4 regions of the Kosakonia sacchari SP1 genome follow, and region 2 is predicted to be linked to each of the others. Evidence: predicted binding sites of a transcription regulator. Region 2 holds the regulator's gene; each other region holds the start of a gene.

Region 1 (7,214 bases), 630 kb from region 2:
TAAAAAGGTTTGGATGATGAAATAGAGGCGCCGTAATTCTCCAGGCGTCATTTGCCCTCCAGTTTATCCAGGCGTTTGGCTAAGGCATCCGCAGCCCTTTCGACAGCAGCCGTTTCTTCAGCAAACCAGGCAACTTCCAGTCCGCCCGGCGCAAGGCGCCACTCTTCCGTTATCACTTCAGCGACATAGCGTTGCTGGCGTTGAAAACCGTGTTGCAGAAAGCGTGCCCCACCGCGCAGGAATTTACTGATCCCCTCAGCAGCGATATCGCCTGTCCATGGCGCGAGGATCTCGGCAGGATCGAATTCCGCCAAATCCATCAGCGAAACCAGGTTTTGCACTACCTGGATATCGCCCTGCACTTCCAGCTCGCCGCTGCGAATAAGCGCGGTCAGCTGCTGGCGGTCGCGCAGCTTCGGCAGTACCCGCAGTTGCGTAATCACGGAACAGTCGGCCTCCCCTTCCCACTCGCCTAACACATCAATCTGGCGCTCACTGAACACCAGCACAAAGGGAGAAGAGAACTCTTGCAGCACTACGCGCAACACCTTGCCATGCAAACGCTGGCGCGCGGGTTTCAGCGCGCCTTCACGGTATAAAAACGTATTCAATACACGTTCAATTCCGGCGGCAACCATCGGCTTAAAAGGCATACGCACTCCTGTCAGAATTTGTAGCCACGGTGCAGAGCAACGATACCGGCCGTCATGTTGTAGTAATCGACGTTTTCGAAACCGGCGTCCTGCATCATCGCTTTCAGGGTCTCCTGATCGGGATGCATACGGATAGATTCAGCAAGATAGCGATAGCTTTCCGCATCGTTTGCTACCAGTTGACCAATACGCGGCAGGACGTGGAAAGAGTAAGCGTCATAAGCTTTGCTCAGCGGTTCAATAATTGGCTTGGAAAATTCGAGCACCAGCAGGCGGCCGCCCGGTTTCAAAACGCGGAACATGGATCGCAGCGCTTTCTCTTTTTCCGTCACGTTACGCAGACCAAACGAGATAGTGATGCAGTCGAAAGTATTGTCCGGGAACGGCAAGGCTTCAGCATTTGCCTGCACATATTCTACGTTACCGATCACGCCGAGGTTGCGCAGTTTTTCGCGCCCCATTTTCAGCATCGAATCGTTAATATCTGCCAGTACAACCTGGCCGGTTTCGCCCACCAGGCGGGAGAATTTCGCCGTCAGATCGCCCGTACCACCGGCCAGATCGAGAACTTTCTGCCCACGACGCACGCCGCTGCAATCAATGGTAAAGCGCTTCCATAAACGGTGAATGCCCATCGACATCAGATCGTTCATCACGTCATATTTTGACGCGACCGAATGGAAGACGTGCGCCACCATGTCGGCTTTGTTTTCTTTGGCGACGGTCTGAAAACCAAAGTGTGTTGTCTCTTTTGAATCTTCCGCCATCTTAGTGCCTGCTATTCAAGAAATTGTTTGTGAAGTGTATCAGATTGGAGGCGATTGCCCTACGATTCAACCACCCGAAGAAGCCTTCGAGTCAGGCTCATCGCCCGCGGCCATGCTATCTAATGCATTGTCTTCAAAGCAATCGAGGGAATCGTTTTGCCCGGAACGCAAACGGAACTCTTCGTCCTGATCCTGCGCTTGCGCCGCTAATTCCGGATTAATCTCGCGTTTGATTTCAACACCGAGCCCGCGAAATGCCTCTGTCTGGGCCAGCAAATTGCCGCGCCCGGAACTCAGTTTTTTCATCGCCTGACGGTAATTGTCCTGCGCTTTATCCAGGCTCTGACCAATGGATGACATGTCGTCAACGAACAGGCGCATTTTGTCATACAGGCGGCTCGCCCGCTCCGCGATCTGCTGCGCATTGCGGCTTTGATGTTCATAACGCCACAGGTTGGCAATGGTGCGTAGCGCCACCAGCAGCGTGGTAGGGCTGACCAGCATAATGTTATTTTTCAGCGCTTCGGTGATCAGTTCAGGCTGCCTGTCCAGCGCAATCAAAAAGGCCGGCTCCACCGGAATAAACATCAAGACATAATCCAGGCTGCGCAGCCCCGGCAGTTGCTGATAATCCTTACGACCAAGCAGGCGAATATGGTTTCGTACCGAGGCGATATGTTCTTGTAACGCGCCTTCGCGCGTAAAGTCGTCGTCGGCATTGAAGTAACGTTCGTAGGCGACCAGCGTCATTTTGGCGTCGATCACCACATCTTTGCCCTGCGGCAGACGCACGATCACATCCGGCTGCATCCGCGCGCGATGGTCATTTTCAATACTGACCTGGGTTTCGTATTCATAGCCTTCACGCAGACCAGAGGCTTCCAGTACGCGGGTCAGCACCACTTCGCCCCAATTACCCTGGGTTTTGTTATCGCCTTTCAGCGCACGCGTCAGGTTTATCGCTTCCTGCGCCATCTGGGCATTGAGCTGTTGCAGGTTGCGAATTTCATGCGCCAGCGTATGCCGTTCACGCGCTTCCTGACCAAAGCTATCCTGCACCTGGCGGCGAAAACCATCAAGCTGTTCGCGCAGCGGCGTTAACAGCCCGTTCAGACTTTGCCGGTTTTGCTCATCGACGCGGCGATTGCTCTGCTCAAAGATGCGGTTAGCGAGATTTTCGAACTGCTCGCTCAAGCGCTGCTCGCTGCTGTGCATCTGGCGCAGTTTCTCTTCGGCATGTAATTGCGTAGATTCAAGCCGGGTCGTCACTTCGCGCAAATCAGCTTCCAGCGAGCTATTGATATGTTGCAGGCTACGCAGTTCGTTATTGAGCAACTCGCACTCTTCGCGCCAGTGTTCGTTTTGGGTTATCTGCTGCCGGGCGGCGCTCAGTTCGCTAAAGACATCACGCTGCTCCGCGAGCAGATCCGCCTGCTGCTGCGCCCCGCGCCAGCTTGCTGCCAGCCAGCCGACCAGTAAACCCGCCAGCGCAACGGCTGCCATGACGATGATTGAAGTGTCCACCACGTCCCCTTAGTGATAACGCATATAGCGGAGGATTGTGCTGTATAAACGTCCAGTTTGGAAGGGGTTTTCCTGCGAAGCCGTTCGCAAAAAGAAAAGGCCGAACGCGTCGGCCTTAGCAAATGGGAAGGTGAATTACAGAAGACGACGCGCCGCTTCCACCACGATTTTCACCGCGTGGCTTTCGGTCTGCTTCATGGTTTCCGCATTCGGGATCTCTTGCTGGGTGCGGTTCACAATCACACCGGCAACCATGCCTGCACGCAGCCCCTGGCTTGCGCACATGGTCAGCAGCGTGGCGGATTCCATTTCATAGTTCATCACGCCCATCGACTGCCACTCTTCCATGGAACCTTTAAAGCGGCTCACCACGCGGCCAGAGTAAGTGTCGTAACGCTCCTGGCCTGGGTAGAAGGTGTCAGAAGAAGCGGTAACGCCGATATGTTTCGTCGCGCCAATCGCATCCGCTGCCGCAACCAGCGCAGTAGTGCACTCAAAATCCGCCACTGCCGGGTATTCCATCGGCGCAAAGTGCAGGCTCGCGCCGTCAAGGCGCACGGACGCGGTGGTGATCAGCACGTCGCCAACATTAATGTGCGGCTGAATCGCACCGGTGGTGCCCACGCGCAGGAAAGTGCGGATGCCAAGCTGCGCCAGCTCTTCGACGGCGATAGAGGTTGACGGGCCGCCGATGCCGGTGGAACACACGATAACCGGTTTGCCATCCAGCTCTGCACGCCAGCTGGTGAATTCGCGGTGGGAGGCCAGTTTGACCGGCTTATCCATCAGCGCGGCGATCTTTTCCACACGCTCCGGATCGCCAGGGACGATGGCCAGCGTAGCCCCTTGTAAATCGTTTTTGGTGAGGCCGAGATGAAAAACATCAGACTTGGACATAACAGACTCCTCTGTGGTCGGTTTTATCAGTAGAGGCAAAAAGATACTTTACAGAAGGCACGGACATAATTTCGTGACTGATATCACCATGAATGAAACTGATTGCATTTCATTTCCATAAATTAGTGACTTACATCACATTAACATGTCATATCCCACAACTCAGCAGCAAAGATAGTCTACGGCACGGTGATTTGCGCGCGCGGCAGGCCTTCCCGTCTATAGTTATTGAAGCGCTAAAAAAGGTATGGAGAATGCCATGACAACCAACAACACACCAGGCTTTGCACCTGCGGCTTCACCCCTTGCTTCAACCGTTGTTCACACGCCGGAAGACGCCTTAATCGCGGGCGAAACATCGATTCCGACACAGGGCGAGAACATGCCCGCTTTTCACGCCCGACCGAAAAATGCCGAAGGCCCCTTGCCGATTGTCATTGTGGTACAGGAAATTTTCGGCGTGCATGAGCATATTCGCGATCTGTGCCGCCGTCTGGCGCTGGAAGGCTACCTCGCCATCGCGCCGGAGCTCTATTTCCGCCAGGGCGATCCGAATGATTTTGCCGATATTCAAACCCTGCTGAGCGGCCTGGTAAGCAAAGTACCGGACGCGCAAGTGCTTGCTGATTTGGATCACGTCGCCAGTTGGGCGGCGCGTAACGGCGGGAACGCTCACCAACTTTTAGTGACCGGTTTTTGCTGGGGCGGACGCATCGCCTGGCTGTATGCCGCGCACAATCCGCAGTTGAAAGCCGCCGTCGCCTGGTATGGCAAGCTGGTGGGGGATAAATCGCTCAATTCTCCGCGTCACCCGGTGGATATCGCCACTGAACTTACCGCGCCAGTGCTCGGTTTATATGGCGCACAGGATACCGGCATTCCGCTGGAGAGCGTGGAAACCATGCGCCAGGCGCTCAGAGCCGCGAACGCCAAAGCGGAAATCATCGTCTATCCTGAAGCGGGCCACGCGTTTAATGCGGACTATCGCCCAAGCTATCACGCGGAATCCGCCGCCGATGGCTGGCAGCGGATGCTGGCATGGTTTGCGCAGTACAGTAAAAAGTAAGTTTTTTTGCGCCGCCGGTTTCATACCGGACGGCGCGGTAAAGCTTACTGTTGGCGCAGGTTCTGCGCGGCTTTCACCATGTTTGCCAGCGCGCTACGGGTTTCCGGCCAGCCGCGGGTTTTTAGGCCGCAGTCCGGGTTCACCCACAAGCGTTGTGCGGGGATGCGCTGTGCCGCTTTCTGCAACAGCGCTTCAATCCACTCAACGCTCGGTACGTTCGGCGAGTGAATGTCGTACACACCTGGGCCGATTTCGTTCGGGTACTCAAACTCTTCGAATGACTCCAGCAGTTCCATATCCGAGCGCGAGGTTTCAATGGTGATCACATCGGCATCCAGCGCGGCGATGGAATCCATGATGTCGTTGAACTCGCAATAACACATATGGGTATGGATCTGCGTGTCATCTTTCGCCACCGCCGCGTTAATGCGGAAGGCTTCCACACCCCACGCCAGATAGGCATCCCAGTCGCTGCGACGCAGCGGCAAGCCTTCACGCAGTGCCGGTTCATCAATCTGGATAATGCCAATCCCCGCCGCTTCCAGATCCGCCACTTCATCACGCAATGCCAGCGCGATTTGTTTGGCGATGGTTTCGCGGCTCACATCTTCGCGCGGGAACGACCAGCAAAGAATGGTCACCGGGCCGGTCAGCATCCCTTTCACCGGTTTATCGGTCAGCGACTGCGCGTACTTCGCCCACTCCACGGTAATGGCTTCCGGGCGGCTGACGTCGCCGATAACCACTGGCGGTTTCACGCAGCGGGAGCCATAGCTCTGCACCCAGCCGTTTTGTGTAAAGACGAAACCATCGAGGTTTTCACCGAAGTATTCCACCATGTCATTACGCTCGGCTTCACCATGCACCAGCACGTCTAAACCCAGACGTTCCTGCTCGGCAATCGCCTGTTTGATATGTTCGGCGATACCCGTGCGGTAGTTGCCCGCATCGAGATGGCCTTTTTTGAAATCCAGCCGCAGGCCGCGAATTTCCGTGGTCTGTGGGAAGGAACCGATGGTGGTGGTCGGCCAGGCGGGCAGCTTAAAGCGCTCGCGCTGGGCTTTCGCGCGCTCGGCGTATGGGCTGTTACGCTGGCTATCCTGCGCGGTGATCGCCGCCAGACGCTGTGCCACTGCCGTGTTGTGAACGCGCGTAGAGTGGCGACGTGCCTGAATCGGCGCGCTCCATTCCACCAGTTTTTCCGTATTACCACTGTTTAGCGCATCGCGCAGCAGCGCCAGTTCATGGCATTTTTGCAGTGCAAAGGCGAACCAGCTTTTCACTTCCGCATCCAGACGCGTTTCAACACTCAGATCGATCGGGCTGTGCAGCAAAGAACACGAAGAGGCAACCCACAGCGGACGTTTACCGACCACTTCGTTGATTTGCGCATATTTTTCGCTGAGATCGGCACGCCAAACGTTACGGCCATTCACCAGACCGGCAGAGAGCAACCAGTCGGCAGGCAGACGCGAGTGCAGCTCGGCCACGTTGTCCTTGCCGTGTACCAAATCAACATGCAGCCCCTGAACCGGCAGTGCGGTAATCACATCAAGGTTCGGCGTCACGCCTTCAAAATAGGTGGTCAGCAGCAGCTTCAACTGGCCGGAAAGCGTGTCGTAAGCCGGTTTAAACGCATTCAGCCAGGCTTGCGGCAGCTCCAGCACCAGCGCTGGTTCGTCGATTTGTACCCACTCGATACCGCGTTTTGCCAGCTCGCCAAGCACCTGTTTGTAGACCGGCAGGATGTCGCTCAGCAGGCTTAAGCGGTCAAACTGTTCGCCTTTCACTTTACCCAACCACAGGTAAGTGACCGGACCAAGCAGCACAGGTTTCACCTTGTGGCCGAGCGCCAGCGCTTCGTCTACTTCGTCCAGCAGTTGCGTCCAGGTCAGTTTGAACTGCTGGCCTTTGCTGAACTCCGGCACCATGTAGTGGTAGTTGGTGTTGAACCATTTGGTCATTTCCGCTGCTGCCGCCGGTTCGCCAGTGGGCGCACGACCACGGCCAATGCGGAACAGGGTGTCGATATCCACGGAGCCGTCGTTGTTCTGATGACGAGCCGGCACATTGCCCAGCAGCAGGCTGGTGGTCAGAACATGGTCGTACCAGGCGAAATCGCCCACCGGCAGCAGATCGATACCGGCCTCTTTTTGCTGCTCCCAGTGACGGGCGCGCAGCTCGCGCCCTACCGCCAGCAGCGCTTCACGGGTGGCGTTACCCGCCCAGTAGCTCTCTTGCGCTTTTTTCAACTCGCGGCGCAGGCCAACGCGAGGGAAACCGAGGGTGTGATTCAGTACAGTCATG
Region 2 (7,214 bases):
GAAATTGCCGATTCTTGGTGTTTGTCTTGGTCACCAGGCCATTGCGCAGGTTTTTGGCGCGACTATCGTGCGCGCGGCAAAAGTGATGCACGGTAAGACATCGCCTGTTACTCATAACGGTACTGGCGTATTTTGCGGGCTTAATAATCCGTTAACCGTCACCCGGTACCATTCCCTGGTTATCGATCCGCCTACGTTGCCAGCGTGCTTTGAGGTTACCGCCTGGAGCGATAGCGGCGAGATCATGGGCATTCGCCACCGGGAGTGGGATCTGGAAGGGGTGCAATTTCACCCGGAAAGTATCCTGAGCGAGCAGGGACATCAGTTACTGAAAAACTTCCTCGAACGCTGATTTGTGGTTGCCATTAACTGATTTTTTATGCATATTTCGTGATTATATTTTCACAATCAATGCAACGTAAAACTGGATGGGCAAGCCATGGCAACTCAGCAAGACGCGGTAACGCGTGCAAACTTCGATGACGTTATTCTGCCAATTTACGCACCGGCCGAGTTTATCCCGGTAAAGGGTAAAGGCAGCCGAGTGTGGGATCAGCAGGGTAAAGAGTACGTTGATTTTGCAGGTGGGATTGCGGTTACTGCGTTAGGACACTGTCATCCGGCGCTGGTGGAGACGCTGAAAACGCAGGGCGAGACCCTGTGGCACACCAGCAATGTTTTTACCAACGAGCCTGCTCTGCGCCTGGCGCGTAAACTCATCGACGCCACGTTTGCCGAGCGCGTGGTGTTTATGAATTCCGGCACTGAAGCTAACGAAACGGCATTCAAGCTGGCGCGTTTTTATGCATCTACGCGCCACAGCCCATACAAAACAAAAATCATCGCGTTCCATAATGCCTTCCACGGTCGTTCGCTGTTTACCGTAAGCGTGGGCGGCCAGCCGAAGTATTCCGATGGCTTTGGCCCGAAACCGGCGGACATTATCCATGTGCCGTTTAACGATCTGCACGCGGTGAAAGCGGTGATGGACGATCACACTTGCGCGGTAGTGGTAGAGCCTATTCAGGGCGAAGGCGGTGTTACTGCCGCCACGCCGGATTTCCTGAAAGGTTTGCGCGAGCTGTGCGATCAGCACAACGCACTGCTGGTTTTCGACGAAGTGCAGTGCGGCATGGGCCGCAGCGGAGAGTTGTTTGCTTATATGCACTATGGCGTGACGCCGGATATTCTGACCAGTGCCAAAGCGCTCGGCGGCGGTTTCCCTATCAGCGCGATGCTGACCACGCATGAAATAGCGAGTGTTTTCCACGCCGGTTCACACGGCTCCACCTACGGCGGCAACCCGCTGGCCTGCGCCGTCGCCGGAACCGCATTCGACATTATCAACACGACAGAAGTGCTCAGCGGCGTGAATGAAAAACGTCAGCTGTTCGTTAAGCATTTGCAGCAAATCGGCGAGAAATTTGACCTGTTTAGCGATATTCGCGGCATGGGGCTGCTGATTGGTGCTGAGCTGAATCCGCAATATATAGGCCGCGCGCGCGATTTCCTCTACGCCGCTGCCGATGCGGGCGTTATGGTGCTGAATGCTGGCCCGGACGTCATGCGTTTTGTGCCTTCGCTGATTATTGACGCGCAGGATATCGAAGAAGGGATGAAGCGCTTCGCGGATGCAGTGGCGAAAGTGGTCAACGGTTAAGGCGGCGGTTAAGCCAGATGCCGTGATGCGGGCGCTGACGCCATGCTACCGACGAAATGGTATGCATGGTGTTCAGGTGCCCAATAATCCGCTGTAAATGCTGCTCCAGTGTGCTCATTGGCCCATGCGTTAATGTTTCCGGGGCTTCGAGAATATTCACATCTCCGGATCCTCCCGGCCCGTCATACTCCAGCCGCTGCTGGCAGCGCTGCAGGGCAATTTCGCAGGATTGCAAATAACGTTGCGCCAGTTCCGGCGTCAACATCGTATGTTCGCGCGCCAGCGTCGTCATCGCATTGATATGCTCAACAATAAACTGGCTGTGCGTTACCCACAGTTTCATATCTTCCAGATAACGCGTATTGAATCCCGGTTCCTGCATCGCCTGGTTTAGCGAGTTGAACAGGGCGTTATGCGCCTGGTTCACGCGCATTCGCTGCCAGGCAAGCGGTGTGGGCTGCGGGTTATCGCTTAAGATCAGGCGAATCGCTTCCTGATCTGTTTCCAGCGCATCGTGCGCATTCTGTCGCAGTAAGCCACTTTGCCACTGCGGCCACAGCCAGACCATGCCGCCGAAGGCAATCAGGCAACCAATCAACGTATCTATAAGGCGGGCGACAATAAACTCCTCACCATTTAGTGTCAGCAGCTGCAAGGTGTAGACGGCGGTAATGGTAAAACCCACCATCGCCCAGCCGTAGTTTTTCCGAATAATGAGATAACTGACCAGCGTAATCATCAGCATCGCCGCCAGCGTAAAACCGAGTGGAACATGAAAATGCAGCGTCGCCCCGGCAATCACCAGCCCGGCAATGGTGCCTGCCGCCCGGTGGACAATGCGAACGCGCGTTGCGCCATAACCGTTTTGCGTGACAAACATCACCGTCATCATGATCCAGTAGGGTTTCGGTAAATGCAGGGCGCTGCCCATCAGGCTGGCGATACTGAGCATGACGCTGATTCGCGCGGCATTCCGCAGCGCCGCAGATTTCAGTGATAAATAGCTTTTCAGCGCCGGGAAAAGGGGCAAGCGCCGCTGCTTTTCCGCCATCAGATCGCGGGCATAGAGCGGGCGCTGAGTGCGCAAGACGCGCGCGATACGGCTAAAATGCCAGGCGCAAAACTGCCCAACCGGGTTATCCGGGTGCTGGCGGGCGATTTTTTCCAGCGCGCCAATCTGCTTATCCATGTTGAAGCGCGTGGGATAGCGGTGATAGAGAATGTCGTCTGCCAGCACGCGCAGACGAGCGGCAACGGTTTGTGCGTTCCAGCGGATCACCTGCTCGGCATGGGTTTGTTCCACCAGTTTTTGCACTTCTTCCGGCTGATGCAAACTCACCGAAATGTGCTCTTGCAGATCCAGCCCTACCTGGAAAACCCGCAGTAGCCGTTTGTAATCGTTGTGTTTATTGGCGGCCAGCATATGCAGTTGTTGATAGCACTGGCTTATCATATCCACCGCTTTTTGCTGGCGGGCAAGCAAAGGCGGCAGGGCTTTTTCCGGGTCGGCATGCTGCGTCAGCAAGCTGTATTTCGCCTCGCAGTAGTCTGCCAGTTGCCGGTAGAGCAGGCTGAGAGATTCGCGCAGCGGTTGCTCTCGCCACATCCAGAACCAGAACCAGTTGAACAGCCCGTACCACAACGTGCCCAGCGCATAGATAAGCAGCGGCTCCCATACCGGCATGTTACCGGCAAGGCTGAGCGTAAAGATGGCGGCAATGAGCGAAGCCGGGAGCAGACGGCCGTGCAGTGCGCTGATTTCGGCGGTTACGCCTAAAACCAGCGTCAGCCCGGTGAGGATCAGCGGCAATGGAAGATCTTTCGCCAGCAGTAATTGCACCGCCAGGCTGCTGCCGGCAAACAGGGTTCCGCCAATGATCAGGCGTTTGAAAAAACGTTTATGTGGCGTATCAAGCCCGGCAATGTTGCAGCAGGCGGGAACGAGGGAAAACAGCAGACCTTGTTGTAGATGACCCGAAACCAGACCAATGGCCACAGGTAAACATAACACCAGCGTTTGTCGCAGTGCGTAGTTGATTTCGGGGTGATAAATCAGCCTGCGCCACATGAGGGAAGAAAAACGACGCAGCGCGTAAGCTGCGCCGTTTTACAGATTAACGCGTTCCGTATACGACGATGGTTTTACCGTGGGCGGAGATCAGGTTCTGATCTTCGAGCATTTTGAGAATGCGGCCCACAGTTTCACGGGAACAACCGACGATCTGACCAATTTCCTGGCGAGTAATTTTAATTTGCATGCCGTCCGGATGGGTCATTGCGTCTGGCTGTTTCGCCAGGTTTAACAGCGTTTGCGCGATACGGCCGGTTACGTCCAGGAAGGCGAGGTTACCCACTTTTTCTGAAGTGACCTGCAGGCGGCGCGCCATTTGCGAGGAAAGACGCATCAGGATATCCGGGTTAACCTGGATTAACTGACGGAATTTTTTGTACGAGATTTCAGCCACTTCACAGGCAGTTTTAGCGCGTACCCATGCACTGCGCTCCTGACCCTCTTCGAACAGGCCCAGTTCACCGATAAAATCTCCCTGGTTCAGGTAAGAGAGGATCATCTCTTTACCTTCTTCATCCTTGATCAGCACTGCCACTGAGCCTTTAACGATGTAATACAGCGTTTCCGCTTTTTCACCCTGGTGAATCAGCGTGCTCTTCGACGGGTACTTATGAATGTGGCAATGAGACAAGAACCATTCAAGCGTCGGGTCTGTTTGTGGTTTGCCAAGCACCATGCGCGATTATCCTCTGTTATAAGCTGTCTCAGACACAGGATGAGCCCCTACGTCTGGGGTTGCAATCTAAGCTTCCCGCATCCAGGGAAGCGGACCGTCAGCGTCATCTGCGGTCTCTAAAGTATGATGTCATGCATACATGCGTAACATCCATTTATCTCTGTAGCATCCAGAGTGTTTTAGCATAGCTTTTACCGCCTGTCTCCTGGTGTCTCGCTTCAGCATGACGCAGGTCGCCTTCCGTTGCGAGTTTTGTTATGTACGCGTAATCTGTAAAGAAAATTGCCACTCCGGAGTGAAGAAAATGCAGGCACGTGTGAAATGGGTTGAAGGGTTAACGTTCCTTGGCGAGTCCGCATCGGGCCACCAAATCCTGATGGACGGTAACTCCGGCGACAAAGCGCCAAGCCCGATGGAAATGGTGCTGATGGCGGCGGGCGGATGCAGCGCCATTGATGTGGTTTCTATTTTGCAAAAAGGGCGTCATGACGTGACCGACTGCGAAGTGAAGCTGACTTCAGAGCGTCGCGAAGAAGCGCCGCGCCTGTTTACCCACATCAATTTGCACTTTATCGTCAGCGGTAAAGATCTGAAGGATGCGGCGGTTTCCCGCGCGGTGGATTTATCCGCGGAGAAGTATTGCTCCGTGGCCTTGATGCTCGAAAAAGCGGTGAAGATCACCCACTCTTACGAAGTTATCGAAGCCTGATGCGAAAAGCCCGGCGGCACGTGGCTGACCGGGCTTTCTGCATTATTTGATCTTTTTGCCTTCCATCAGCCGTTGCACCAGCGGCGTCATAATCAGCTCCATCGCCAGCCCCATTTTTCCGCCAGGTACCACCAGCGTATCCATATGCGAGATAAACGAGCCTTGCAACATCGCCAGTAACCACGGGTAATCAATCCCTTCCAGATTACGGAAGTGGATCACCACAAAACTCTCGTCCAGTGAAGGAATGCCTTTCGCGGCAAACGGATTGGACGTATCCACCGTTGGCACGCGCTGGAAGTTAATGTGCGTACGGGAAAACTGCGGCGTAATAAAATTGATGTAATCCTCCATCGAACGCACGACAGAATCCATTACCGCTTCACGCGAATGCCCGCGCTCGCTGGTATCGCGGACAAGTTTTTGAATCCATTCCAGGTTGACGATCGGCACCACGCCCACCAGCAAATCCACATGACGCGCGACATCGTTTTGCGGCGTCACCACGCCGCCGTGCAGACCTTCATAAAACAGCACATCGGTTGGCTCCGGCAGCGGTTGCCACGGCGTAAACGTGCCCGGCACCTGGTTCCAGGGAACGGCTTCATCGTAGGTATGCAGGTATTTGCGCGCCTGGCCTTTGCCGGTTTGACCATATTCGCTAAACGTCTGTTCCAGAAGGCCAAAATCATTGGCTTCCGGGCCAAAATAGCTGATATGCCGCCCAAGATCGCGGGCCTTACGGATAGCCATATCCATTTCCGGACGGGTATAGCGATGGAAGCTGTCACCTTCCACTTCTGCCGCGTGCATATTGAGCTGGGCGAAGATCTTACGAAAGGCGAGGCTGGTGGTGGTGGTTCCCGCGCCGCTGGAGCCTGTAACGGCGATAACCGGATGTTTGGCGGACATAGCAACTCCCTGAATAAACGATTATTTCAGTATAGCCAGCCGCCATGTACCTGTTCAGTCGTGGAACTGCCCGCGCGGCATTATATTGACCGTCTCGTGCAGTTCCGACCACACCAGTACGGCTTCGCCGCGTTGCAGCTGCCGTTTAACGTCGGCGACCTTTTGCTCAAGTGAACGCTCATGTTCACCATAATCAGTGCCTTCGCGCAAGACAAAGCTCTCAATCAGATTGTCCAACGTCTGCGCATCAATCTCTTGCCAGGGAATAATCATCGTCTTTCCAGGTAAGCGGATAACCAGTCCGGAATGCGTTTTTCCAGCCACATTTCCGGGTGGCGCAAGGTTCCGCCAACAAACCCGACATGGCCGCCGTGTTCCGTCAGTTGGTACTCAATATTCGCCGGTAAATGCCCGGCATCAGGGATAACGTTGTGATCCATAAACGGGTCGTCTTTCGCGTGGATAATCAGCGTCGGTTTACGAATATCCGGCAAAACCGGCATTGCGCTACAGCGGCGATAGTAATCCAGCGCGTCGGCAAAACCGTGGATTTTCGCGGTGATCAGATCGTCGAATTCGCGAATACGGCGCAGCTTACGCAGCGCAGGCAAGGTAGTTGGCAGCGAACCAGGATAAGCGCGTAATTTGCGCGCGGCGTTCGCTTTCAGCAAATTCAACAAGTAGCGCTGATAAACGCGGGAAAATCCCTTATCCATATGATAACTGCAAGCTTCCAGCACCAACGGAGCTGAGACAATCACCGCTGCATCGACGGGCAAATTGTCATCGGCTTTTGCCAGCAAACAACCGAGCATGTTCCCACCGAGCGAATAACCCACCGCTGCGGTTGGCGCGGGCCCAAATTCCTGATGTAACCAGCGCAAGAACCAGGTGCCATCTTCGGTTTCACCCGAGTGATAAATGCGGTTCAGGCGATTCGGGATGCCGCTACAGCCGCGAAAATGCATCACCACGCCAAGCCAGCCGCGCTGCTTCGCCGCATGCACCAGACCGTGCGCGTAAGGGCTGTGCAGGCTGCCCTCCAGCCCATGAAACACCACCAGCCGCGGTTTATGTTTCGCCTGATTCGGCTCTTCGCTCCAGGCCAAATCAACAAAGTCACCATCCGGCAGCTCAAGGCGCTGCCACCAGGGTTCAAACTGGAGACGTCGACGTAAAATGCGTG
Region 3 (7,214 bases), 460 kb from region 2:
GCTCGCTATATCTGGCGGCGAGATTGCTATGCCGCAAAGCGACAATTTTGCGCAGCGGAGTCAGGCAAACCGCTAAGAGTCATCGCGTGAAAGACGCTGGTCGCGGTGAGAGCAATATCAACCCTGTTGATTTTCGGTGTTGAGGCAGTGTCTGGCGCATTTTGAATTGGCGAAACACGCTTTACCGGAAAAATATGCGGGTAGGCAACGCGTTGGCGCGGCCTGCGCCATAAAAGAGCTAACGGCGTCGCAGCACCAGCAGAGATTGATTCACTAGTCCTCAAACTATAAATAAGTTTATAACAGCGATTTATGCGCAAATTTACTTTCGGGCAGGCACTGCGCGAGGGCTATGGTTCCAAAGTGTTTATGTCACCGTGGCTTATTCACCATTGGGCCATGGATTAATTACTTTTGGCGCGGAATCGGGCCACTTTTGCCCGGTTGCCGCACAGCGCCATGCTGCACCAGCGGCGGCGATGCGCTTTGGTTTTATCGTAAAACCACAGTGTGCAATCCGGATGCTCGCACTGGCGGATATAGTCAAACTGCCCGTTTGCCAGTAATGCTGCTGCCTGTTCTGCGACCGGTGCCAGCGCTTGCTGCGGTGTATCAAGGCGATAAACGCGCTGCGTTTGCAGTGCGCCTTGCTCATCAACCACGAGGCGTAAGTGGCTTTGCGCCTGCACCAGCCAGCCGTTCAGCGCATCCAGCGACAGTTCCCGCCCGTGTTTTCTCGCTTCGACAAGCTGGCGAATCAACGCACGCAACCTGCGCGCTTCAGCCAGCAGCTCTCCCGGCTTTGCCATCGCATTCACCAGTAACCCGACATGCTGTAGCCACTGGCGCACATCGTCATCGGATTGCCAAAAGTCATGCGGCGATTTTTCCGCCATCGCCAGCGTGTTAATAAAATCCAGCGCCTGATCTTCGGCAATAAACCACGGGCCTTCCGCGCCGGGTAACGTGGCTGCTGTCATCGTTATTCTCCCCTGTTATTCATTCACCCGCGCATTGTAACCCATAAAATACATTTTACATAGTTACACTCTTTCGCCATACTCAGCCTAGATGTAACCCTAAAAATTAACTTTTAACGGTTTCAAAAGAGGTGACGATATGACTGCCAATACGCATTTCCCGGTTCGCTATCAGTATGCAGACGCCGATGGCGTGAAGGTGTTTTACCGTGAAGCGGGTAACCCGGAAAACCCGGTATTGCTGCTGCTGCACGGTTTTCCCAGCTCTTCGCATCAGTTTCGCGAACTGATCCCGCTGCTGGCAGATAAGTTTCACCTTATCGCCCCGGATCTGCCCGGCTTCGGCTTTACCGAAGTCCCCGCTGAACGCGATTACAGCTATAGCTTTGACGGGCTGGCAAACACGCTGATTGCCTTTGTCGATGCGCTGAATCTGCACCGTTTTGCGATGTATGTTTTTGATTACGGCGCACCGACCGGATTGCGACTGGCACTGCATTACCCGCAGCGGGTAAGCGGGTTTATTTCGCAAAATGGCAATGCGTATCTGGAGGGTTTAGGCGACGCATGGGCGCCGGTTCAGGCTTACTGGCAGGCGCCGACCGCGGAAAATCGGCAGGTCGTTCACGATGCGATCCTCAATCTGGAAGGGACAAAATGGCAGTACCTGCACGGCGTACGCGATCCTGAAACTGTCGCACCGGAAGGTTATCAACTAGATACATTACTGATGGAGCGTCCCGGAAATAAAGCGATCCAGTTGGATCTGTTTCTCGATTACGCCAATAACCTGAAGCGCTACCCGGAGTTCCAGGCCTTTTTCCGCACCCACCAGCCACCCGCGCTGATTATCTGGGGCGAGCACGATCCGTTTTTTATCCCACCAGGCGCGCACGCTTATAAACGCGATAACCCAAATGCGGTGGTCGAGTTGCTTGATACCGGGCATTTCGCGCTGGAAACCCATGTCGGCTATATTGCCCAACGCATTCGTGACGTGATCGGTAACGCGATTGGCTAAGAAACCGGTGCGCCCCGCGTGGTGGGCGCACCGATTTTTCTTACGCGCGCGTCTGAAACATCAGCGTGTCGGACGTAAACGAACCATCGTCGCCGATCAGAAAGTGTGCTTTTACCTCATCCGAGGTTTGGTTTTGCAGGTAGCGGATCGCCGCGCGCAATACCTCCGGCGTGTTCATGCGTTCCACCCAGGGCTGATATTCCAGCCCCAGCCGATCAGAAACCATCTTCTCAACCAGCATGCCGCTTTGCTGCGTCATTTGCAGCCACTCGGCCGGGGAGTAGTTGCGTACGTGGGACGGATCGCGCAGCACTTCAATGGTTTGCAGCCAGATATCCAGCACAGGGCGGCCGGGCGAGGCGATATCCATCAGGATAAATTTCCCGCCGGGTTTCAGCACACGTTTTACTTCGCGCAGCGCGAGTGCGACATCATGCCAGTGATGTGCCGAGTAGCGGCTGATCACCACGTCAAATATACTGTCGGCAAAGGGCAGCTTTTCCGCAGCGCCGTGTGCAGTAGTGATGTTGTGTAACTGACGATCGCTCGCCGCCTGGCGCACGACTGCCAGCATTTTTTCCGACAAGTCATACGCCGTCACCTCGCGCACCACGCCTGCGGCGGCAAAACTGGCGTGCCCGGCACCGCAGCCTAAATCCAGCAGCGAGGCATCCGCATCAGTATGCAGCCACTCGACCAGACGCACTAAATCTGCGCCTTGCGCATGCACCTGGCTTGTCAGGTACGCCTCGGCCTGGTCGCCAAACTGCTTTTTTGTTAACTCATGATGATTAACCGCCATTCTCTTTTTCCTTTTTTAGCACGACAAAAAGTTGCTCTTTGGCGACTATACGACCGCGTTTATAGGGGTACAATATGTGTACTTATACTGGTATTAATGAGTACCACCCATGGAAAGTACTTTATTTGCCGGGCCGAAAACCCTTGGCGCTTTTTTGCGATCGCAGCGGGAAAACACCGCGCCTGCGGATATTGGCTTGCCGGCGCAAGGGCGGCGGCGCACGCGCGGATTGCGGCGGGAAGAAGTGGCGCAACTTAGCGGTATCAGTACCACCTGGTATACATGGATTGAACAGGGACGGGATATTGTCGTTTCGCCGCAAACCCTGTCGAATATCGCCAGCGTGTTAAAAATGAACGCCGCAGAGCGCAAATATTTGTTTCATCTGGCATTGCAAAACGATCCGCAGGAAGAGCACGTCATCACTGTCGAACCTGCTGTGCTGGCCACGGTGAATCAGATGGCCTGCCCCTGCTATTTGCTGGATTTGACGTGGAATATGCTGGCGTGGAATAAACCCACTGAGGCACTGTTCAGCGGCTGGCTGGATAACGACGCCCAACCGAATATGATGAGTTTTATGTTTCGCCACCCGCTGGCGCAAACGCTGGTTGCCAACTGGGAAACGCGCGCCAGCCGGATTGTCGCCGAGTTGCGCGCGGACGCGATGCACTACCCGCACGACCAGGGGCTGAACCAGTTTGTGCAGAGCCTGAGTAATGATAGCGAACTGTTTCGCGCGTTCTGGTCGCGCCAGCAAGTGGTGGTGCGTGAGGGCGGCGAGCGCGTTTTTCATCATCCGCAACAAGGCGAGTTGCACTACCGACAGATGACCTGGCAGTTAACCAGCAACCGTTCGATCAAAATGATTATGTTAATGGACGAGTAATGCGGATGCGGGTTGTGTATATCGCGGAAACAAATGGAGTTTATGGCTAAAAATAAAAAAACAGGTCAGAAAACTGACCTGTTTTTATTATTTACGGAATTCCAGTGGTGCCTGGCTGCTGGCCTGAACCAATGCGGCGATATTATCAAATGTGGTCATTGCTGATTTGCAAAAAATACATTTGGCACCTGCCGGATTTTTCTCAGTCATATCAAAACTGGAAATTCGGTATTGCGACCCGTGGCAGCACGGGCAGCGAAAATGAATATGATTAATAATTCTAAATCCTTAGCGCGGAACCACGTTGGCCGCAGCCGGACCTTTCGGGCCGTTCTCAATAGTAAACTCAACCTCTTGATTTTCTTCAAGAGTACGGAATGCATTGCTCTGGATAGCGGAAAAATGTACGAATACATCTTTGCTGCCGTCTTTCGGAGTAATGAAACCGAAGCCTTTCTCAGCGTTGAACCATTTAACGATACCGTTCATTTTAGTAGACATGCTTGTTACCTTCTTTTTGTTCGCCGAATGCGGCAGTAATGGTCTGAGACATTATTTTTATCAGAGTGTAAAGCGAAGACCCAAAAAGAAGTAGCAAGGAGGTACTTAGAGATGAGAAAGACTTTAGTGAACTGCTGGAGATAATGATTTATCAAACCGACGACGCATTAACGCATGGTTGCTTTGACAGCGCAAGCACTATTTTAAAAATATTTGTCAGTAAAACGTTATCAGCAGATTAACGCGCTGATCTGTTTGCTTCTCAAGGTTTCGCCCCCGGCAAAGGGGTTTGTGTGAAGTGGATCGCACAAATGCGCTTACCATCCGGTTATTATCAATACTAGTATGGTAGTTAAGCAAAACGTTTAGAGGCGGTAATGAGCATGCAAATGACAATGCGCTGGTTTGGTCCAGTTGAAGACAAAATCCCGCTGGAGCACATCCGGCAAGTTCCCGGCGTCGAAGGTGTCGTTGGCGCGCTTTATGATGTTCCGGTTGGCGACATATGGCCAAAAGAGAAAATCCTCGCGCTTGCCGAGCAGGTACATCAGGCAGGTTTAAAGATGGAAGTCATTGAAAGCGTTAACATTCATGATGACATCAAAATTGGCCTGCCCAGCCGCGAGCAGTTAATTGCCAACTACCAGCAAACTATTCGCAACCTGGCGGAAGTCGGCGTGAAGGTGATTTGCTATAACTTCATGCCGGTTTTCGACTGGATGAAAACCGACATGAACTACGTTCTGCCAGACGGTTCACTCACCATGGCGTTCGAGAAAAAAGGCATCGATAAAACTCTCGATGAAGTCGTAAAAGAGGTGCTGGAGAATTCCAACGGTTTCGCCCTGCCCGGCTGGGAGCCAGAACGTCTGGCAAAAGTGCAGGAATTGTTTGCCAAATATAAAGATGTCGACGACGCGAAATTGCGCGCAAACCTGGTGTATTTCCTTGAACGTATTATTCCGGTGTGTGAAGAAGTCGGCATTAAAATGGCAATCCACCCGGACGATCCGCCGTATTCTATTTTTGGCCTGCCGCGTATTGTAAAAAACCGCGACGATCTCGACTGGATTTGTAATGCAGTGGATTCAGAGGCCAATGGCATTACTTTATGCACCGGCTCCATTGCTGAAGATCCGGATAATAATGTCTACCAAATCCTCGCAGAATTTACCCGCCGTAAACGTATTCACTTTGCTCACGTAAGAAATATTAAACTCATTAAAGATAAAGATTTTTATGAGTCTGCACATTTATCCCGCTACGGCTCGCTGGATATGTTTCAGATAATGAAATCCCTCTACGATAACGGCTTTGATGGTTATATTCGCCCCGATCACGGCCGCTTTATCTGGGGCGAAACCGGGCGTCCGGGCTACGGACTTTATGACCGCGCCCTCGGTGTAACCTACTTGCACGGTTTGTGGGAAGCGCTCGAAAAACAATATTAAACAAATGTCATTCAGGCCGGTGGCTCCACCGGCTTTCATTTAAGACAAATCCGCAAGGTAATTCTCTATGTCCCCGCTATTAGCGCTATTTTGGGTGCTGGTTGGTATTGCACTCCTGGTCGTTATGAATCTTAAATATAAATTCCACAATATTTTCGCCTTACTGATCGCAGGGATATTTGTTGCGATCATGGAAGGTATTCCGCTGGATAAAATTGTTACTGTTATTCAGGACGGTCTGGGAAGTATTCTCGGACATCTTGCGTTAATTGTTATATTTGGCGCTATTATCGGTAAATTCATGACAGAATCCGGTGCCAGCCAACGTATTGCAGATAGCGTCATTGAACGCTGCGGTACGCGTTTCCTTTCAGTCGGGTTGATGTTTATCGGCGTTATTTTTGGCATCGCCATGTTTTATGAAGTGGCATTTCTGATTGCAATGCCGCTGGTGCTGAATATCGCCAAAAAAGCCAACATCCCATACATGAAACTGGTCGTGCCGACGGTAGTTGGCGCGACTATGGGGCACAGCCTTTTCCCGCCACAACCTGGCCCGGTGGCGCTTATCAGTGCGTTCAACGCCGACATCGTGCAAGTCTATCTGTACGGCATTTTAGTGATTATCCCGGCGCTGTTTTGCGCGGGCATTCTGCTGCCCAAATACCTGCCGGGCATTAATGCTATTCCGTTGAATTCGCTGCTGAAACCGGTCGAAGAGAAAACCGCGCAGGATCTGCCCCCGTTTAGCATCAGCATTCTGATCCCGCTGATCCCGGCGGTGCTGATGATTATCGCGTCGATTATCAAAGGATTAATGCCTGCAGGCTCGGAGCTGGTAAAAGCCTGCACCTTCTTTGGCAGCGCGGAAATCAGCATGCTGTTAGCCACGCTGGCGGCAATCTGGTTTCTTGGCATCAAGCGTGGGATGTCAGCGGAAGGCGTCACCCACTGTGCCAGTGACGCGATAGCGAAAATCGCCAATGTGCTGTTTGTTATCAGCGCCGGCGGCATCCTGAAACAGGTGATCGTGGTTTCCGGCGTGGGCAACCATATCGTGGACATTATGAGTCACGTCCCGCTGTCGCCGTTCATTGTGGCGTGGATAATCACGGCGATAATCCGCATTCTCACCGGACAAGGCGCCGTCGCTGCCATTACCTCGGCGGGTATCGTTGCGCCGATGGTTAGCGCGTTTCACCTCAACCCGGCACTGATGTGCCTGGCCGTTGCCTGCGGCAGCAACACCATTACGCTGATGTACGACGGTGGTTTCCTGCTGTTTAAAGAGACGTTCGGCATTTCAATGAAAGACACTTTCAAAACCTGGGGGCTGCTGGAATTAATTAACTCTGTGGTCGGCTTAGGTATGGTTCTGCTACTCAGCCTGTTTATCGCTTAGCTGATGAAGATCAACGGATACATGGATGTGCCCGCCCACTTCTCTTTCGCGAAAAGGGATGCTACGTTTACAGGTCTCTGCAATTCATCAGGCTCGCCAATGTAACGACATTTTCTTTGTGAACACACCCTTGCATCGTGCGCTTATGCCGCACGCGGTTTTCTGTTT
Region 4 (7,214 bases), 2.0 Mb from region 2:
GGGCGATATGCGTAAGCGCTACGGCGTGGTGTACGTCAATCGCGAAAACCACGACCTGAAAGATTTAAAACGCGTACCGAAAAAGAGCTATCGCTGGCTGCAACAGCTGATTCGCAGCAACGGCCGCGACATGTAAGTAACGATTGAGAGGGTAGCCGCAATGTCTGACAGCAACATCACGCCGAAAATGCAGTCATTCGTCGATAAATTTGTCGAGTTCTCCGCCCGGCTGGCAAACCAGGTGCATCTGCGATCGCTGCGTGACGCGTTCGCGGCGGTGATGCCGATTTTTATCCTCGCCGGGCTGGCGGTATTGATTAATAACGTGGTTTTCCCCTGGGTGCTGGAAGGGGAGACGCTGGCGCGTTTTAAAGTCTGGGGCGAGGCGGTGATCAACGGCACGCTGAATATCGCCGCGTTATTAATTGCGCCAATGACCGCCTGGTCGCTGGCGCGCAATAAGAACTTTGACAACCCGGTGTCGGCGGTGGTCATTGCGCTCTCCAGCTTTATTATCATGATGCCGATGCAACTGGATGTGGTGCCCGTTGGCGGGAAAGCGACGGTGAGCGTGACGCAGATGCTGGCGTTTACCAACATTGGCACGACAGGGATTTTCGCCGGGGTGATCATTGGCTTGCTCTCCACGGAGCTGTTTATCCGCGTTGCCAGCGTGAAGAGATTCGCTATTTCGCTCGGGGAAAATGTGCCCTCGGCGGTGGGGCAATCTTTCTCCTCGCTGATCCCGGCGATCATTACGTTATCGCTGTTCGCCATTGTCGCGGCGCTGTTGGCGAACCTGTTGCATACGGATTTGATCCACCTCATCACCACACTTATCCAGCAGCCGCTGCGGCAGATTAATACCAGTTTACCGGGCACACTGTTTATCTACAGTTTTGGTAACTTTCTGTTTACGCTCGGGATTCACCAGACGGTGGTTAACGGCGTGATCCTCGAACCACTGCTGTTGATTAACACCAACGAGAACATGTTGGCGTTTGCTAACGGGCAGCCCATTCCGCATATCATCAACAGTATTTTTGTGCCCACGTTCGGCATGATTGGCGGCACCGGCAGCACTCTCTCGTTGCTTATCGCCATCTTTATCTTCGCGAAGCAGCAGTCGGCGAAGCAGGTGGCGCGGCTCGCCATCTCGCCTGGCTTATTCAATATTAATGAACCGGTGATTTTTGGTCTGCCCATCGTCTTTAACCTGCCGCTGATGATCCCGTTTGTGCTGCTTCCGGCGCTGGGTATCTGGTTTGCCTGGCTTTGTACCTCGCTCGGTTGGATTTCGCGCTGTGTGGTGATGATCCCGTGGACAACGCCGCCGATTTTAAGCGCCTGGCTGGCCACCGCAGGCGACTGGCGGGCGGTGGTGGTTCAGTTGATAATCATCATCTTTGGTGTATTCTTCTACCTGCCTTTCCTCAAAATAGCCGAGAGAGTGGCCTTAAGAAACAACGGGATAGACTAAAAATGAAGGAAGGCTATGGCGGCAAAATACATCACTATCGCGCGGGAAATTAAGCGGCGCATTCTTAGCCAGCAGTACGCCGCCAGCGCGCCCCTGCCGGATCAGTTCGCGCTCGCGGCAGAGTTTGCCACCAGCCGGATGACCATTCAGCAGGCGATGCGCCAGCTGATTGTTGAAGGGCTGGTTTATACCCGTCAGGGCCAGGGCACGTTTATCCGTAAGAATTTCCTGCAACTGTCGCGCTGGGATCTGCCGGGCAGCGACTATTTCGGTGCGACCAAGACCTGGGAAAATGTCGGCGAAGTCACCAGTAAAATCATCCGCTTTGAGTTGCGTTTCCCCACGGAAAAGGAACAGGCCTCGCTGCTGGTGGGGCCGGATGACCCGGTGTATGACTTTATTCGCCTGCGGTTGCTGGAAGGTGAACCGATGTCGCTGGAATTTACGTTGATGCCGGTGAATCTGGTGCCGGGATTAAACCGCGGGCATCTGGAAAGCTCGGTGTTTCGCTACGTGCAAGACGATCTGGCGCTGAAGATCATGGGCTCATACCGCATTGTGCGCGCGTTAAAACCCTGGGCGGAAGATAAGCAGTATCTGAACTGTGAAGAGACCGACCCGGTGCTGGAAGTGGAGCAGGTAATTTATCTGGAAGATGGCACACCGCTGGAGTATGCCCATTGTCATTATCGCTACGATCACGGCGGCATTATTGTGGTGAATCACGGATAAAAAAAGCGGAGCCATTGCTCCGCTTTTCTATGCTATCAACCGTAATCAGTTCAGACGAACCGGCATACCGGAACGGTTCTGAATCGCCTGATCAACCACGTTTGAATCAACATCAGACTGGTTAGTCACGGCCTGCACCGCTTTGGTCAGCGCAATCGGCACAATCTCACCACCAGTGAACTGCGCTTCCGTGGTGGACAGCGGGTTGTGAACTTCGATGTAACGGCTGCCATCCGGCTCGGTGGTCGCTTTTACCGGCTCATCAATAAACTGTACGCGCGTACCGACCGGCACGTTTTCGAACAGGAATTTGATGTCGTCGTTACGCAGACGCACACAGCCGTGGCTCACGCGCAGGCCGATACCGAAGTTAGCGTTGGTGCCGTGAATGGCGTACAGGCGGCCGATATAGAGCGCGTACAGACCCATCGGGTTATCCGGGCCTGCCGGCACAACCGGCGGCAGCGGTTGACCCATTGCCGCGTATTCCGCGTGCATTTTCGCCGTCGGCGTCCATGTCGGACCCGCTTTTTTACGTTCTACTTTGGTGGTCCAGGCAATCGGGGTGTCTTTACCCAACTGGCCGATACCGATTGGCAGCACGATCACCGTGTTGGTGCCTTTCGGATAGTAGTAGAGGCGCATTTCCGCACTGTTGATCACGATCCCTTCGTGAACCGTATCCGGCAGGATCAGCTGCTGTGGAACGTTCATCACAGTGCCGCCTTTCGGCAGGTAGGCATCAATGCCCGGGTTTGCTTCCAGCATGTTGGACAGACCCATTTGGTATTCAGCCGCAAAATATTCCAGCGGCTGGTTATTGCCTTCCGGAATAGTGACGACCTGGTTCTGACCGATCAAACGACTGCCATCAGTCGGCAGCGGATATGTAACAGCAGACGCGCTTTTGCAAAATCCCACGACAGCAAACGCCGCCGCTAAAAGGGTTGTTAATTTCATGTTCATCTTATGCAAGACTTATTGCCACACAGGCCGTTGGGTTGAGAATGCAGGAAGCGCATTATATGTGCATTCCACCGTCCAGGGAATTCAGATGTGTACGAAATCACACTTTTTTCCCTTTGCTTGCAGTTTAGTGGGCTGACGTCAGGCAGGAATCTAATTCGGAATTGTGGCATAATAGGGTGTTTGTCACATATTTCAGGATACCTCTGTGTTAGTCACCAGCAACGTCACCATGCAATTCGGCAGCAAGCCGCTGTTCGAAAATATCTCCGTCAAATTTGGCGGCGGCAACCGTTACGGCCTGATCGGGGCTAACGGGAGTGGTAAATCCACCTTTATGAAAATCCTCGGCGGCGATTTAGAGCCGACGTTGGGTAACGTCTCTCTCGATCCGAATGAGCGTATCGGTAAGTTGCGCCAGGATCAGTTCGCCTTTGAAGAGTTCAGCGTGCTCGACACGGTGATCATGGGCCATGCAGAACTGTGGGAAGTGAAACAGGAACGAGACCGTATTTATGGCCTCGCGGAAATGAGCGAAGAGGACGGCTACAAAGTGGCCGACCTCGAAGTGCAGTACGGCGAAATGGACGGTTACTCGGCGGAAGCGCGCGCGGGCGAACTGCTGCTCGGCGTCGGCATTCCGGTTGAGCAGCACTACGGCCCAATGAGCGAAATCGCCCCCGGCTGGAAACTGCGTGTGTTACTGGCGCAGGCGCTATTTGCCAATCCGGACATTCTGCTGCTCGATGAACCAACCAACAACCTGGACATCGACACCATCCGCTGGCTGGAGCAGGTGCTGAACGAACGTGACAGCACCATGATCATCATTTCGCACGACCGCCACTTCCTTAACATGGTCTGTACGCACATGGCGGATCTCGACTACGGCGAGCTGCGCGTTTATCCGGGCAACTACGATGAATACATGACGGCGGCGACCCAGGCGCGCGAACGTCTGCTGGCGGATAACGCCAAGAAAAAAGCGCAGATCGCCGATCTGCAATCGTTCGTCAGCCGTTTTAGCGCGAACGCCTCCAAATCTCGCCAGGCGACGTCACGCGCGCGCCAAATTGACAAAATCAAGCTGGAAGAAGTTAAGGCTTCCAGTCGTCAGAACCCGTTTATCCGCTTCGAACAGGACAAGAAATTGTTCCGCAACGCGCTGGAAGTGGAAGCCCTTACTAAAGGTTTTGATGAAGGCCCGTTGTTTAAAAACTTCAACATGCTGCTGGAAGTGGGCGAGAAGATCGCCATTCTGGGTGCGAACGGCGTGGGTAAATCCACCATGCTGAAAACGCTGGTGGGCGAGCTTGAGCCTGATAACGGCACGGTGAAATGGTCTGAAAACGCCCAGATCGGTTACTACGCGCAGGATCACGCCGAAGATTTTGATAACGATCTGACCGTCTTCGACTGGATGAGCCAGTGGAAACAGGAAGGTGATGACGAACAAGCGGTGCGCAGCATCCTCGGTCGCCTGCTGTTCAGCCAGGACGATATCAAGAAACCGGCGAAAGTGCTGTCCGGTGGTGAAAAAGGCCGCATGCTGTTCGGCAAGCTGATGATGCAAAAACCGAACATCCTCGTTATGGACGAACCGACCAACCACCTGGATATGGAATCCATCGAATCGCTGAACATGGCACTGGAGATGTACCAGGGCACGCTGATCTTCGTTTCCCACGACCGTGAATTTGTCAGCTCGCTGGCAACCCGCGTGATTGAGATTACGCCGCAGCGCGTCATCGACTTCAGCGGGAACTATGAAGATTATCTGCGTAGTCAGGGTATCGAATAAATTTACCGTCGTCTTTCACGCGACAGGTGCGTTGGCTGCACCCTCATCCCCCAGTCACTTACTTGTGTAAGCTCCCGGGGATACTCAGGTTTGCCGCCTTCCTGTAGTGCGAAATACTTAGGTAAATCATTTACCGTCCTCCCCCACGTCACAGGTGTGTTGGCTGCACCTTCGTCCCCCGGTCACTTACTTGTGTAAGCTCCCGGGGCAACTCAGGTTTACCGCCTTCCTGTCGCGCGAAATACTTAGGTAAATGCTTTACCGTCCTCCCCCACGTCACAGGTGTGTTGGCTGCACCTTCGTCCCCCGGTCACTTACTTGTGTAAGCTCCCGGGGCTACTCTGGTTTGCCGCCTTCCTGTTGCGCGAAATGGCCCGGTAAATAAGTGAAGCAAGCCCGGTAAGCACATGGCTACCGGGCTTTTCACATTAAGCAAAGGTCCACTCGCTGGCCGCAACGCCATTAATTAACAGCTGGCGTTTTTCACCTGTAGGCAGCGTCACTTTCAGCGCCTGCCAGGCCGGGCGATAGTCGCCGCGTGTTTGTACCTGCAAATCAATGGTGCTGCCCGTGCAGACCATTTCCCACTCCAGCCACAGCGCGTTGCCCTCTTTATAACCCCAGGATTCACCATCGTCCTCAAACAGCAAGCCACCTGAACGCCCGGTGCCTTTTATCGGGAAGAGTTGCAGCTCACGCGTGGTGTCCGCGTTGGTATCCACATGCCTGATGCGATCGCTGAGCGGCAGACCGGCACCGGCGCGCACCAGCAGCGGCAGCGTTTCCAGTGGCGCATCCAGCGTCACCCACTGGCCAGGCGCATACCAGCAACCGGTGTAAAAATCGTACCAGCCGGTGTCGTTGGCAGGCAGCCAGACGCGGCGCTCGCGCTGGCCGGGTTCGACGACACTTGCCACCAGAAGGTCGCGGCCAAGCAGGAAGTCGTCGCACTCTTCAAACGTCTGCTCGTCATGTTCGTGATCGAGGAAGGTCGGACGCAGCATCGGTTCGTCGTCAACATGCGCCTGCCACAGCAGCGTATAGAGATAGGGCAGCAGGCGGTAGCGCAGCTCAATCGCACTGCGGATCGACGGTGTGATCGCCGGGTACATCCACGGCTCATTCACCGTGTGATCGTCGTTCCACGAATGGATGGTGAAACGCGGATGCATCACCCCGTTTTGCACCCAACGCACAAACAGCTCCGCATCCGGCTTATCGCCGGAAAAACCACCGACATCGTGACCGACGTTATACAGGCCAGACAAACTCATGCCTACGCCCATGCGGATGTTGTAGCGCAACGTCTGCCAGTTGGTGCGGTTATCGCCGCTCCAGGTCTGCACATAACGCTGCATCCCGGCGCAGCCGGAACGGGAAATCAGGTACGGGCGCTTGTGCGGAGCAAATCGCTGCTGCGCTTCCATCGAGGCACGCATCATGAGCAACGGCATCACCGGGCGAATATGCTTGATGGCTATTTCCTGGCCAAAACCGTGGCAGCGCGCTTCGCCGTCCCAGACTTCAAATTCGTTGTTATCGTTCCAGGTCGAATCGATCCCCATCTCCAGCAACTGGGTGGACACGCCTTCCTGCCACCAGGTGACAGTCTGCGGGTTGGTAAAGTCGAGGTGTGAGCCTTCGTCATCCCAGAAACTGGAACGTTCCGGCGCATCGGTTTCGGAATCGCGAATAAACAGACCACGCTCCGCCACTTCGCTATAACGCGGATGATCCTGCAACAAACAGGGTTTGATATTTGCCGCCAGTTTCAGGCCCGCATCGTGAAACGCCTGGCTCATCACTTTCGGCTGCGGCACTTTGTCGTAGTTCCAGTTAAAGACGTAGCGCTTGCCGTTAATGGAGGTGTAGCCGGATGAGAGCTGGAACGAATCGCACGGAATGGCGTGTTCTTCGCACAGACGAATAAAATTCATCAGCTGGTTTTGCGCATCCGGCGCATCGGTGTAATGCATGGTGGAGCCGCTATAACCGAGGCTCCACTTCGGGCCGAACAGCGTTTTCCCGGTGAGGCGTACAAACGCTTTGGTGACATCCAGCGCACGCGCGCCGGTAAAAATGTAGTAATCAATATCGCCCGCTTCCGCCTGCCAGCGGCGATAGGCGGTGTGATAGTTATCGATCTCGTTACCCAGATCCAGCCAGCAACTGCTGAGGTTGTCATAAAACAGCCCGTAGCTGATATCGTCGCGGCGGGTGAGGGTAAACGGAATA

The links. The regulator CRP, encoded in region 2, controls carbon source genes, mostly activating them, when cyclic AMP is high. The targets are predictions, from matches to a motif close to ATGTGANNNNNNTCACAT.
Region 1: a site for CRP is predicted at 3,965-3,982, ahead of udp (uridine phosphorylase). Genes of this name have one in related genera too.
Region 3: a site for CRP is predicted at 4,485-4,502, ahead of uxuA (mannonate dehydratase). Genes of this name have one in related genera too.
Region 4: a site for CRP is predicted at 3,353-3,370, ahead of C813_RS38555 (ABC-F family ATPase). Genes of this name have one in related genera too.

What each region holds. Positions count from the first base shown of each region.
Region 1 is NZ_CP007215.2:4,665,016-4,672,229, forward strand. Features, by position in the region: gene ubiB (ubiquinone biosynthesis regulatory protein kinase UbiB) at 1-51, opposite strand, end outside; gene ubiJ (ubiquinone biosynthesis protein UbiJ) at 48-653, opposite strand; gene ubiE (bifunctional demethylmenaquinone methyltransferase/2-methoxy-6-polyprenyl-1,4-benzoquinol methylase UbiE) at 665-1,420, opposite strand; gene rmuC (DNA recombination protein RmuC) at 1,487-2,944, opposite strand; gene udp (uridine phosphorylase) at 3,080-3,841, opposite strand; gene C813_RS45025 (dienelactone hydrolase family protein) at 4,101-4,907, shown strand; gene metE (5-methyltetrahydropteroyltriglutamate--homocysteine S-methyltransferase) at 4,952-7,213, opposite strand.
Region 2 is NZ_CP007215.2:388,467-395,680, forward strand. Features, by position in the region: gene pabA (aminodeoxychorismate synthase component 2) at 1-352, shown strand, start outside; gene argD (bifunctional acetylornithine/succinyldiaminopimelate transaminase) at 440-1,660, shown strand; gene C813_RS24755 (YccS/YhfK family putative transporter) at 1,650-3,728, opposite strand; gene crp (cAMP-activated global transcriptional regulator CRP) at 3,775-4,407, opposite strand; gene C813_RS24765 (OsmC family protein) at 4,712-5,116, shown strand; gene C813_RS24770 (phosphoribulokinase) at 5,159-6,028, opposite strand; gene C813_RS24775 (YheU family protein) at 6,083-6,301, opposite strand; gene C813_RS24780 (hydrolase) at 6,298-7,214, opposite strand, start outside.
Region 3 is NZ_CP007215.2:852,445-859,658, reverse strand. Features, by position in the region: gene C813_RS27070 (CGNR zinc finger domain-containing protein) at 405-980, opposite strand; gene C813_RS27065 (alpha/beta fold hydrolase) at 1,120-2,001, shown strand; gene C813_RS27060 (class I SAM-dependent methyltransferase) at 2,042-2,803, opposite strand; gene C813_RS27055 (helix-turn-helix transcriptional regulator) at 2,913-3,692, shown strand; gene ymcF (cold shock small protein YmcF) at 3,780-3,971, opposite strand; gene cspE (transcription antiterminator/RNA stability regulator CspE) at 3,981-4,193, opposite strand; gene uxuA (mannonate dehydratase) at 4,577-5,644, shown strand; gene C813_RS27040 (gluconate:H+ symporter) at 5,712-7,046, shown strand.
Region 4 is NZ_CP007215.2:3,286,886-3,294,099, reverse strand. Features, by position in the region: gene C813_RS38575 (glycoside hydrolase family 1 protein) at 1-136, shown strand, start outside; gene C813_RS38570 (PTS sugar transporter subunit IIC) at 161-1,480, shown strand; gene C813_RS38565 (GntR family transcriptional regulator) at 1,496-2,212, shown strand; gene ldtB (L,D-transpeptidase) at 2,258-3,178, opposite strand; gene C813_RS38555 (ABC-F family ATPase) at 3,387-4,979, shown strand; gene C813_RS38550 (glycoside hydrolase family 31 protein) at 5,408-7,214, opposite strand, start outside.